One region of the Cellulosimicrobium sp. Marseille-Q8652 genome, then DNA from elsewhere that is predicted to be linked to it. Evidence: riboswitches for the same ligand, from Rfam matches in the RefSeq annotation. Region 1 holds a riboswitch; the other holds the start of a gene.
What was found. A riboswitch is a leader RNA that binds a small molecule or an ion and turns the genes downstream of it on or off. The one in region 1 is predicted to bind S-adenosylmethionine.
Positions count from the first base shown of each region.

Region 2: it holds a riboswitch for S-adenosylmethionine, as region 1 does, so the genes downstream of both, ACWPWV_RS08115 (methylenetetrahydrofolate reductase) here and ACWPWV_RS04115 (LLM class flavin-dependent oxidoreductase) in region 1, are expected to answer to the same signal.

Region 1 is NZ_CBCOPS010000001.1:936,645-942,146, forward strand. Features, by position in the region: gene ACWPWV_RS04105 (DUF1684 domain-containing protein) at 1-664, opposite strand, end outside; gene ACWPWV_RS04110 (NtaA/DmoA family FMN-dependent monooxygenase) at 705-2,117, opposite strand; gene ACWPWV_RS04115 (LLM class flavin-dependent oxidoreductase) at 2,147-3,301, opposite strand; SAM riboswitch class IV at 3,642-3,732, opposite strand; gene ACWPWV_RS04120 (TetR/AcrR family transcriptional regulator) at 3,902-4,564, shown strand; gene ACWPWV_RS04125 (MMPL family transporter) at 4,658-5,502, shown strand, end outside.
Region 2 is NZ_CBCOPS010000001.1:1,844,630-1,850,131, forward strand. Features, by position in the region: gene metE (5-methyltetrahydropteroyltriglutamate--homocysteine S-methyltransferase) at 1-1,285, opposite strand, end outside; gene ACWPWV_RS08115 (methylenetetrahydrofolate reductase) at 1,318-2,379, opposite strand; SAM riboswitch class I at 2,497-2,599, opposite strand; gene ACWPWV_RS08120 (sodium/solute symporter) at 2,707-4,227, opposite strand; gene ACWPWV_RS08125 (heavy metal transporter) at 4,224-4,709, opposite strand; gene ACWPWV_RS08130 (LytR/AlgR family response regulator transcription factor) at 4,706-5,502, opposite strand, start outside.

The DNA.
Region 1 (5,502 bases):
CGTCCGCCTCGTCGCTGAACAGGAGCGTCACCGCTCCGCCGGGTCCGGCGGTGAGGACGAGCGTCGCCGTCCGGCCGTCGTGCTCGACGTCGGCCTCGCCGACGGCGCGCACGGTGTGCACGAGACCGGGGCGGGCAGCGCCGACGACGACGGGCCTCGGCTCGTCGTACCAGCGCACCGGCGCGTCGACGACCCAGGCGGGGTCGTGCGCGAACCGCGGGACGCCGGCGAAGCCGGTCCGGGCCGGGGCGAGCGGGTCGCGCAGACGGATCGCGGAGCGCCCGGTCCGCCGCACGACCTCGACGGCGACGCGGACGGTCCCGACGCCACGGTCGTCGCCCCCGTCGGTCGCCCCGCGGCCCGCCGGGAGGTACGTCCCGGCGACGCGCGAACCTCCCTCGTCGACGACGACCGTGCCCACCGGGCTCCCGTCCGGCGCGACGACGGCGGCGTCGTCGGGGAGGTGGTGTGCGCCGTCGCCGTCGGCCCACCAGAGGCCGGGCACCCCGGGGAGCGTCCCGGGCGTGCTCGCGAGCCAGTGGTAGCCCACGAGGCTGAGCCACCCGTGCGGCGTGCTCAGCTCCTCCTCGCGCTGTGCGTGCCAGGCCGCGAGCTCCGCCACGGCGGTCGAGGCGGTCGTGGTGCTGTCGAGCGTGGTCGTCATGAGGTCCTCCGGGGGAGACGGCGATGCGGGGTGGTGGCGGTCAGCCGACGGGCGCGGTGACACCGGTCCGGGCGGTGCTGTGCTCGGCGGGCGACGCTCCCGCCGCCCGTCGGGACGGGTGCACGAGCGCGAGGTGGTCGCGCAGCGTCGAGCCCTCGTACTCGGTCCGGAACGAGCCGCGCTCCTGGAGCAGCGGCACGACCCGGTCGAGGACGTCGTCGAGACCCGTCGGGGTGAGGTGCGGCACGAGGATGAAGCCGTCGGACGCGTCCTCCTGGACGTGGCGGTCGATGTCGTCGGCGACCTGCTGCGCCGTCCCGACGAACCCGCCGCGCGACGTCACCTGGATCACGAGCTCGCGGATCGACCACCCGTTCGCCGCGGCCTGCTCGCGCCACGCGGCCGCGACCGTGCGCGGGTCCTTGACGTGGCGCACGCGCCCGCGCGTGATGGAGACGTTCTCGACGTCGGGCTCGACGTCGGGCAACGGCCCCTCCGGGTCGTACGCCTCGAGGTCGCGCCCCCACACCTGCTCGAGGAACGCGATCGCCGTCGGGCCCGACACCTGCTGGAGCCGGATCTCCCGCGCGCGCTCCTCGGCGTCGGCCGGCGTGTCCCCGACCACGACGACCGTCGCCGGCAGGATCTTCAGCTCGTCCCGGTCCCGCCCGTGCGCGGCGAGGCGGCCCTTGACGTCCTCGTAGAACGCGCGGCCCGCGTCGAACGTCGAGTGCGCGGAGAACACGACGTCGGCGGTCGCGGCGGCGAATTCGCGCCCGTCGCCCGAGTCGCCGGCCTGGAACAGCACGGGGTGGCCCTGGGGACCTCGCGGCGTCGGGAAGAGGCCGACGACGTCCGCGTACGAGCCGTGGTGCGCGACCGGCCGCACGGCACCGGGGCGCAGGAAGTCGCCCGAGAGGCGGTCGGCGAGGACGGCGTCGTCGTCCCACGAGTCCCACAGCGCGCGGGCCACCTCGACGACCTCGGCGGCGCGCGCGTACCGCTCGGGGTACGGCAGGTAGCCGCCGCGGCGGAAGTTCGCACCCGTGAACGCGTCGGGGCTCGTCACGAGGTTCCACGCCGCTCGACCCTCGGACAGGACGTCGAGCGTCGCGAACTGGCGCGCGAGCTCCCACGGCTCGTTGAAGGTCGTGTTGATCGTCCCGGCGAGGCCGAGGCGGTCCGTCACCGCGGCGAGCGCGGCGAGGACGGGCAGGGTGTCGGGCCGCCCGACCACGTCGAGGTCGTGGATCCGGCCCTTGTGCTCGCGCAGGCGCAGACCCTCGGCGAGGAAGAAGAAGTCGAGCCTCGCCTCCTCGGCACGGCGCGCGAGGTGCTCGAACGACGCGAAGTCGATCTGACTGCCGGACCGCGGGTCGCTCCAGACGGTGGTGTTGTTGACGCCCGGGAAGTGGGCGCCGAGGTGGATCTGCTTGCGGGGTCGGGTGCTCATGCCGTGCTCCTGTCTCGTCCGGGCCGCTGTCAGGCGATGGCCGCGTAGCGGTTCGCGGGACGCGCGAGCCCGAGCGTGTCCCGGAGCGTCGTGCCGGGGTACTCGGTGCGGAACAGGCCGGCGCCCTGCAGGAGCGGCACGACGCGGTCCACGACCGCGTCGAGGTCGGTGCTGAGCGACGACGGACGCAGGAGGAAGCCGTCGGCGGCGCCCGCGACGGACCAGCCCTCGACCGTCGCGGCGAGGTCGCGCGCGGTGCCGACGTGGGTGAGGGAGTCGGTGTCCCAGCTCACGCCCTCGAGGTCCTCGAGCAGGTCGAGGCGCGCCTGCGCGCTGGCGCGGTCGGCGCCGATGACCACGTAGGCGTCGACGAGGACGCGCAGGTCGTCGGGGTGGCGGCCGGCGTCGGACGCGGCGCTGCGCAGCTGCTCGCGCACCGCGACGGCCTCGTCGCGGGTGGTCGCCCGCACCCGGGCGACGTCGGCCCGGCGGGCCGCGAGGTCCGCGGACGCGGGCGAGGTCACGCGCACGACGACGGGCGGCTGGCCCTGCGGCGGGCGCGGCGTGATCGACGGGCCCTTGACGGCGAAGCGGATGCCCTCGTGGTCGACATGATGGAGCTTCTCCCGGTCGACGAAGCGTCCCGTCGAGACGTCCCGGATCTCGGCGTCGTCCTCCCAGGAGTCCCAGAGCCGCGTGACGGCCTCGACGACCTCGTCCGCCTCGGCGACGGCGTCCGGCTCGTCCTGCGGGTCCTTGCGCCCGAACGCGGCGGCCTCGGCGGGCGTCGTCGACCAGCCCACCTGCCACCCGGCCCGGCCGTTGCTCACGTGGTCGATCGTCGCGAGGGCCTTGGAGACGTGGAACGGCTCGGTGTGCGTCGTCGTGACGGTCGGGACGAGGCCGATGCCCGCGCTGCGCGGGGCGAGGCGCGACGCGACGAGCGCGGCGTCGAGGCGCCCACGGACGCCACCGCGGCCGGGCTGGAGGGAGAACGCGTCGTCGAGCGTGACGAGGTCGAGCAGCCCGCGCTCGGCGGTGGCGACGAGCTCGACGAGGCGCTTGGCGTCGAAGGGCCGCTGCGCCTGGGAGCCGGTCGTGCGCCACGCGGCAGGGTGGGCGCCCGCGTCGGTGAGGTCGACGCCGAGGTGGACGGGACGGGGACGGGAGGTCGTGCCGGGCATGGGTCATCCGTTCTCGAGGCGCGCGGGGGTGCGCGGCGTTCCGGGAGAGGGCAGGGGTCAGCGCGCCGTGAGTCGTCACGGGGGCGGGGAGAGGTCCGGGACGGACCGGGGACGGGCCGGTCCCGTCGGTGGCGTCGTCGGCGTGGCGACGCCGTCAGCCGGTTAGCGACAACAGCGGAGCAGGAGGGTTCCTCGTGACCGCTCGCCGAGGTGGCCGGCGACGGGTCGACGGGTCGAGGCGCGGTGCGCCGCGCCGCTCGACGGTGCGAGGTCCATCGTCCTTCTCCTTCGTGCCCGTCGCCGGGCGCCGCGTCGTTGTCGCGGACCGCGCCGGCGGGCGGGGTCGCGCGACCTGGTCCTCACCCGGGGCACCCCACCGCGCGGAGGGTTGCCGTCCGACGAGCCGGGGCTTGACGTCGGAGCTCTTGACCATGTCGTCACCGGGACCGTCGTGGCCTCGGTGAGCGGGAACTTACGAGGGGCCCCGAGGGGAGTCAACGCGGGACGCCCGACTTCCCACATACTGGACCATTGTTGTCGACTTTAGCGCTGCACGGCCGTATTTTGCACCGAGTGCAACGATGCATCTAGTGTAGGGAGGTGCTCGCCGACCCTCCCACGCACGACCGCCGCGCCGCGCTGCGACGACGCCACCGGGGCGCCATCGTCGACGCCGCCGCCGCGCTCCTCGAGGAACGGGACGGCTCCCGGTTCACGGTCGACGAGCTCGCCGCGCGGGCCGACGTCGCCCGCCGGACGGTCTTCAACCACTTCTCCTCGGTGGACGACGTCGTGGCCGAGGTCGGCGCGCGCGTGCTCGGCACGGTCGCCGACGACTTCGGCGCCAGCGCCACGGCACCCCGGGACGACGACCGCGACGGCTCGCTCTTCGACGAGCTCGCCGCGGTCCTGCGGGCGACCGACCTCGTCGCACCGATGGCCTACCTGACGCGCGTGCTCGGCAGCGAGGGCTGCGCCGAGCCGTCGCCGCGCGTCACGACGATGGTCGCGCGCACGTTCACCGACCTCAGCGAGAGGCTCGTCGAGGGCCTCTCGCGACGGCATCCCGAGGCCGACCTGCTCGACGTGCAGCTCCTCGTCGCGTCCTTCATGAGCGGCATCATGGTCATCCACCGCCACTGGTGGCAGGCCACGGGCGCCACGGACGACGCCGCGTCCCGCGAGGTCTGGACCGGGCTGCTGGACCACCTCGTCGAACGCGCCCGGCACGGGCACGCCGCGCCGTCGGGCCGCTCCGCCTGACGCACCCGCACGACCTCACGACCTCACGACCTCACGACCGACCTCGGCGAACGCCTCCGCACCGTCCTGACCGCTCCCTCACGAAGGACCCTCATGGCTGAAATCCTCTACCGGCTCGGACGCGCGTGCGCGCGCCGGGCGCGGACCGTCCTCGCGGCCTGGCTCGCGGTGCTCGTCCTCGCGGGGGCGGCGTTCGCCGCGTTCGGGGGCACGCTCGCGAGCAGCTTCTCGATCCCCGGCACCCCGACCTCCGAGGTCACGGAGCGCCTGCAGTCCGAGCTCCCCGAGGCCTCGGGAGGCAGCGGCACGATCGTCTTCCAGACCGAGGACGGCTCGGCGTTCACCGCCGAGCAGGAGGCGGAGATCGGCGACCGCATCGCGACGGCGGGCGAGGTCGACGGCGTCGAGACCGTGATCGACCCGTTCGCGACGCAGTCCGAGCTCGCCGACCAGGCCGCGCAGGTCGAGGACGGCCGCACGCAGATCGCCGACGGGCGGGAGCAGATCGAGGCCGGGCGCACCCAGCTCGCCGACGGCCAGGAGCAGCTCGACGCCGCGCGCGCGCAGCTCGACGCCGGGCAGGCGCAGCTCGACGAGGCCCGCGCACAGGCCGAGGCCGCGGGCATCGCCGACCAGGCGGCGCCCCAGCTGGACGCCCAGCAGGCCGAGCTCGACGCCGGGCGTGCCGAGCTCGACGCGCAGGCCGCGACGATCGAGGAGCAGCAGGCCGCGCTCGAGGAGCAGAGCACGCAGCTCGAGGAGCAGGCCGCCGAGCTCGAGCTCTCGGCCCCGCTGCTCGAGATGGCGTCGGACATCCGCATGGTCTCCGAGGACGGCAGCGCCGCGGTCGCGAGCGTCTCCTTCACCGAGGCCCAGATGAGCATCGAGCAGTCGACCAAGGACGACCTCGTGGCCGTCTTCGCCGACGACCCGGTCGA
Region 2 (5,502 bases), 910 kb from region 1:
GGGCGAGCGTCGCGACCTCCCCGACCTTCTGGTCGGCGAACGCGAGCCACTCGCGCAGGCGGGGGTCGAGCGTCGTGCCCGGGGCCGTGCCCGGCTCGGCGAACGTCTCGTCCTCGACGTCGTGCGGCACGTGCAGCAGCGACGTCGACGTGCCGACGGCGACCGCTCCCAGGTCCGGTCCGGGCACGTACGCCTCGAGCAGGTCGAGCTTCGCGGCGAGGTCGGCGCGCCACACGTTGTGCCCGTCGATCACGCCGAGGACGAGGGTCTTTGTCCCGAGCCCCGAGGGCAGGCCGTCGGGAAGGTCGGCGGCGACGCCGTCGAGCGCGATCGCCTCGACGTCCGTTTCGGCCAGGACCGCAAGGAAGTCGAGAGACCGGCCGTCCGGACCCGGCGAGGTCTCGAGCCGCCCGTATGGCGCGGCGACGAGGATCGCGGGCCGCGTGTCGTCTGCCGAGGCCGGGTTCTCGCGGGACCCGGACGTCTGGTTGCCGTCCGACCCGGGGCTCCGCACGGGCTGGAGATCCGTGGCGAGCGCGCGGTACGCCCTCTCGACCGCCTCGGCGAGCTCCGCGGCGTCCGCCGAGTCCGTGACGAGGATCGGCTCGTCGAGCTGGACCCACGGCGCGCCCGCCGCGGCGAGCGCGCGCAGCAGGTCGGCGTAGGCGGCGACGACGTCGTCCAGGCGGTCGAGCGGCGAGTACCCGGCGGGGGCGTCGTCGGCGGCCTTCGACAGCGCGAGGAACGTCACCGGCCCGACGACGACCGGCCGGGTCACGACCCCGGCCTCCTTGGCCTCGACGAACTGGCGCACGACGTGGTCGTCGACGAACCGGATCGGGGTGTCCGGACCGATCTCGGGCACGAGGTAGTGGTAGTTCGTGTCGAACCACTTGGTCATCTCGAGGGGTGCCCGCGAGTCCTGGCCGCCGGTGCCGCGAGCGACCGCGAAGTACCCCGCGAGGTCGAGCCGGCCCTCGGCGTCGGTGAGCCCGGCGAACCGGGACGGCACGGCGCCGAGCATCGCGACGACGTCGAGCACCTGGTCGTAGGAGGAGAACGAGCCGGGGACGGACGCGTCGTCGGCGCCGAGGCCGAGGTCGACGAGCCGCCGCACGGTCGCGATCCGCAGGTCGCGCGCGGTGGCCTCGAGCTCGTCGGCGGTCGTGCGGCCGGCCCAGAAGGCCTCGACGGCCTTCTTGAGCTCACGCCGGCGCCCGATGCGCGGGTAGCCGAGGACGGTCCCGGCCGGAAAATGGGTAGGGGAGGGTACGGAAGCGGTCATGATCGAAACCTCTTGCTGGTCCTGAGGACCGGTCAGACGGGTGTGCCGCGTGAGGCGACGCCCGTCGTGGGCAGGGAGGTGCCGGTGACCCACGGCCCGCTGGCCAGGTCCGGACCGCCGGGGAGGTCGACGACAGCCGAGTCGTCGGTCCCGGGCGTCCCGCCGCCGAGGTGAACACCCTCGAGCAGGTCAAGAGCGGCGCGGTACTTGTTGAACGTGTACACGTGCAGGCCCGGCGCACCGGCGTCGAGGACGCGCTGCGCGAGGTCGGACGAGTACGCGATCCCGTAGGCGTGCTGCGCCTCGGGGTCGGGCAGGGCGTCGAGCGCGTCCAGCAGGCGCTGGGGTGCAGGGACGCCCGTGAGCTCCTCGACGCGACGGAGCCTGCGCGGCTCCGTCGTGGGCAGCAGCCCGGCGAGGACGGGGATCGTCACTCCGGCCGCACGGGCCTCGGCGACGAAGTCGGTGTACGACGACGCGTCGTAGAACAGCTGCGTGATCGCGAAGCTGGCGCCCGCCTGCTGCTTCTCGAGCAGGCGCTGCACCTCCTGGGTGCGCGTCGTGCCGGCGTCGCGGTTGCCGTCGACGAACGTCGCGACGGCGATCGTCAGGGGGCGGGCCGCGCCGCGCAGCGCGAGCGAGGGGTTCGCGGCGCAGCGCGACGCCTCGACCTCGCGCAGGAGCGCGACGAGCTCGAGGCTCGACCCCACGCCGTCCGGGGCCGGCCGCCAGTCCGGCTGGTCCTTCGGGGGGTCGCCCCGCAGCGCGAGGAAGCTCCGCACCCCGGCGTCGAGGAAGTCGGTGATGACGTCCTCGACGTGCTCGCGGGACGCCCCGACGCACGTGAGGTGCGCGATCGCGTGCACGGGCGTCCCGTGCAGGAGCCGGCCGATGACGTCGAGCGACGTCTTGCGGTCGGTGCCCGCCGCGCCGTACGTCACGGAGAGGAAGTCCGGCTGCGTCGCGACGAGCCGGCGCGCGGTCTCCCAGAACTTCGGCGCCGCGTCCGGGCGCCGCGGCGGCATGAGCTCGAACGAGACCGTGGGCCTCGCCGTCTCGGCGTGCGCGCGCCGGACGGCGTCGGCGACGCTCACGCCGCGACCTCGCGCGGGGGCTGCGCGGCGGGGCGCGCCGACGTGCGGACGGGAGCGCTCGCCGTCGGGCACGGAAGGCCCGGACGGTGCGCGAAGGATGCCTCGTTGACCATAGTCACTCCATCGACCCTGGCGTTAGCACCTTTGTCCTCGGGAGGCTTCCGTCGGCGGGTTGCTGCGGTGTCGTCGAGCCAGGACTCTCGACCGCTCTGGATGGTTCACCCGATCCTAAGCGGTATCCGCCATGCGGTCGAGGGCGCTCGTCAGGTGAGACGGGTGTGTCACGGGCGGCCGGGAGGCCGACGCGCGCGGCGGTCGGCGCGCGGCTCATCGGCGGGGGATCTCGGGCACGTGCAGCCGGCGCAGGATCCGGTCGGCCCGCAGCGGCGGCCCGCGGCGGTCCAGCCGCGACACGACGACGACCGTCGCCGTCGCGAGCGGGACGGTCCACGCGGCCGGCTGCCCGAGGAGCGCTCGCACCCATCCCGGCACGGCGTCGTCCCCGCCCGACGGCGCCACCCCGTAACCGGTGCCGATCGCGGACGAGGCGAGCAGCGCCGTCGCGCAGAGCACCGCGCCGACGACCATCCCGGCCACCGCGCCGCGGGCCGTGAGCCCGCGCCACCACACGCCGAGCAGGATCACCGGGGACAGCGCGGACGCGGCGAACACGAACACCGTGCCGACGCTCGTCACGAGGCCCTGCGGGATGGTGACGAGCGCGACGGCCAGCGGCACGAGGGTGCACGCGACGGCCGACCACCGGAACGAGCGGACCGTGCCGCCGAACAGGTCCTGGCTGACCACGCCGGCGAGCGCCACGACGAGCCCCGACGACGTGCCGAGGAACGCCGCGAACGCCCCGGCGACGACCAGCGCCGCGAGCAGCTCCCCGCCCGCTCCCGCGACGAGGCGCGTCGGGAGCGTGAGCACGACGGTGTCGGCGAGACCGGGCTCGGCGAGGTCCGGTGCGACGACGCGGGCGACGAGGCCCATCGTGCTCGACACCATGTAGAAGAGGCTGATCATGACGATGACGACGACGGTCGTGCGCCGCGCCGACCCGCCGTCGGGGCTCGTGTAGAAGCGCACGAGGACGTGGGGGAGGCCGATCGTGCCGAGCAGCAGGGCGAGCAGGAGCGACGTCGTGGCGTAGACGTCGGTCGCGGCGGGACCCTGCGCGTGGGGGAACACCACGGCCGGGTCGTGCGCGGTGGCGTCGGCGAGCGGGCCGCCGTCGGCCCCGAGCGCGAGGAGCAGGAACACGACCGGCACGGCGAGGGCGGTGAGCTTGACCCAGTACTGGAACGCCTGGACGTAGGTGATGGACCGCATGCCGCCCGCCGCGACGACGACGCACACGACCGCGGCGACGCCGACCGAGCCGACCCAGGGCGGGACGGGCGCGACGGCCGCGATGACGAGCGCCGCGCCGTGCAGCTGCGGGACCACGTAGAGCCACCCGATGACGAGCACGAGGACGCTCGTCACGCGGCGCGCGGTGACGGAGTCGAGACGCGCCTGGACGAAGTCGGGGATCGTGTAGGCGCCGCTGCGGCGCAGCGGCCCGGCGACGAACAGCAGCACGAGCAGGTAGCCCGCGGCGTACCCGACGGGGAACCAGAACGCCTCGGAGCCTGCGAGCAGCGCCAGCCCGGACAACCCGAGGAACGTCCCGGCCGAGAGGTACTCGCCGCTGATCGCCGACGCGTTCCACACCGGCCGGACCGTGCGCGACGCGACGAAGAAGTCGCTCGTCGTGCGGGAGATCCGCAGGCCGTAGACGCCGATGAGCACCGTCGCGAGCAGGAGCATCCCGACGGCCACGAGGGGCAGCGCGGTGCTCACTCGTCCTCCGCGGGCTGGTCCGCGGCCGCGCCGGGCTCCGCGAGCGCACGGAACCGCCGCTCGTTGCGGGCCGCCGCGACGGCGAACACGACGGCGAAGGCCACGATCACGGGGTAGAAGCCGTACGCGTGGACCAGCCAGGGCAGGGGAACCCCCGCGACGACGACGTCGTCGAGCGCGCTCGTCGTCGTGACGAGCAGGGCCAGCAGGAGGACCGCGACGAGGAACGTCCCCGCGCACGCGAGCCCGAGCCGGAGCTGGGCGCGCGCGAGGCTCCGGGCGTAGACCGTCGCGTCGTCTCCGGTGTCCACGGCCCGGGGCGGGCGCGCGGCGGTGCCCGACGGCGCGGCGTCGGGCCGGGGCCCAGGGTCGCCCGGGCCACCGGGGTGGCCGGGCGGGGCGGGGTCGGTCGAGCGCACGCGCACGCGTGGAGCGCGAACCCCGTGCTCGCCGCCGTCGGCGTCCTCGCCGGGGGTGCTCACGACGGCCGCCGGTGCGGCCGCAGCAGCGCGTCCCGGACTGCCGGGAGCATGCGGCGGCTCACGGGCACCTCGTGGCCGGCGACGACGAGCACGGGCCGTGGCCCTCCGAAGCGCGCGGCGGTGACCGCGCCGCGCTGCACGAGGTAGGAGCGGTGGACGCGCAGGAAGCCGGCCTCCGTCCAGCGCTCCTCGAGGTCGGTGATCGGCTCGCGCACGAGGTAGGAGTCCGTGTCCGTGACGAGCCGCGTGTAGTCGCCCTGCGCCTGGACCCAGCGCACGGCGCTGCGGCGCACGACCCGGGTGGTCTGGCCGACGGTCACGGCGAGGGTCTCGTCGCCGGGGGTCGCGTCACCGGCCGGGGGCCGCCGGCCGCCCTCCGCGGGCGCGCGGCGTCCCTCGTCGGGTGCGGGCGGCCGGTCCGACGACGGCGCGGCAGGTGGCGCGGGCCGCTCGGCCTCGACCCGCGCGACGACGCGCTCGACGGCGCGCGCGAGCCGCTCGCGCCGCACGGGCTTGAGGACGTAGTCGACGACCTCGAGGTCGAAGGCCTCGAGCGCGCGCGCCTCGTCCGCGGTGACGAGCACGACGGCGGGACGGTGCGCGAACCGCGACAGGGCCCGCGCGAGGTCCAGACCGCTGAGGCCGGGCATGTGGATGTCGAGGAACGCGGCGTCGAGCCGTTCCTCGGCGAGGACGCGCAGAGCCTCCGAGCCGGTGGCCGCCGTGCGCACGGACCGGACGTGCGGGTCGGCGCCGAGGAGTCGGGCGAGGTCGTCGAGCACCGGGCGCTCGT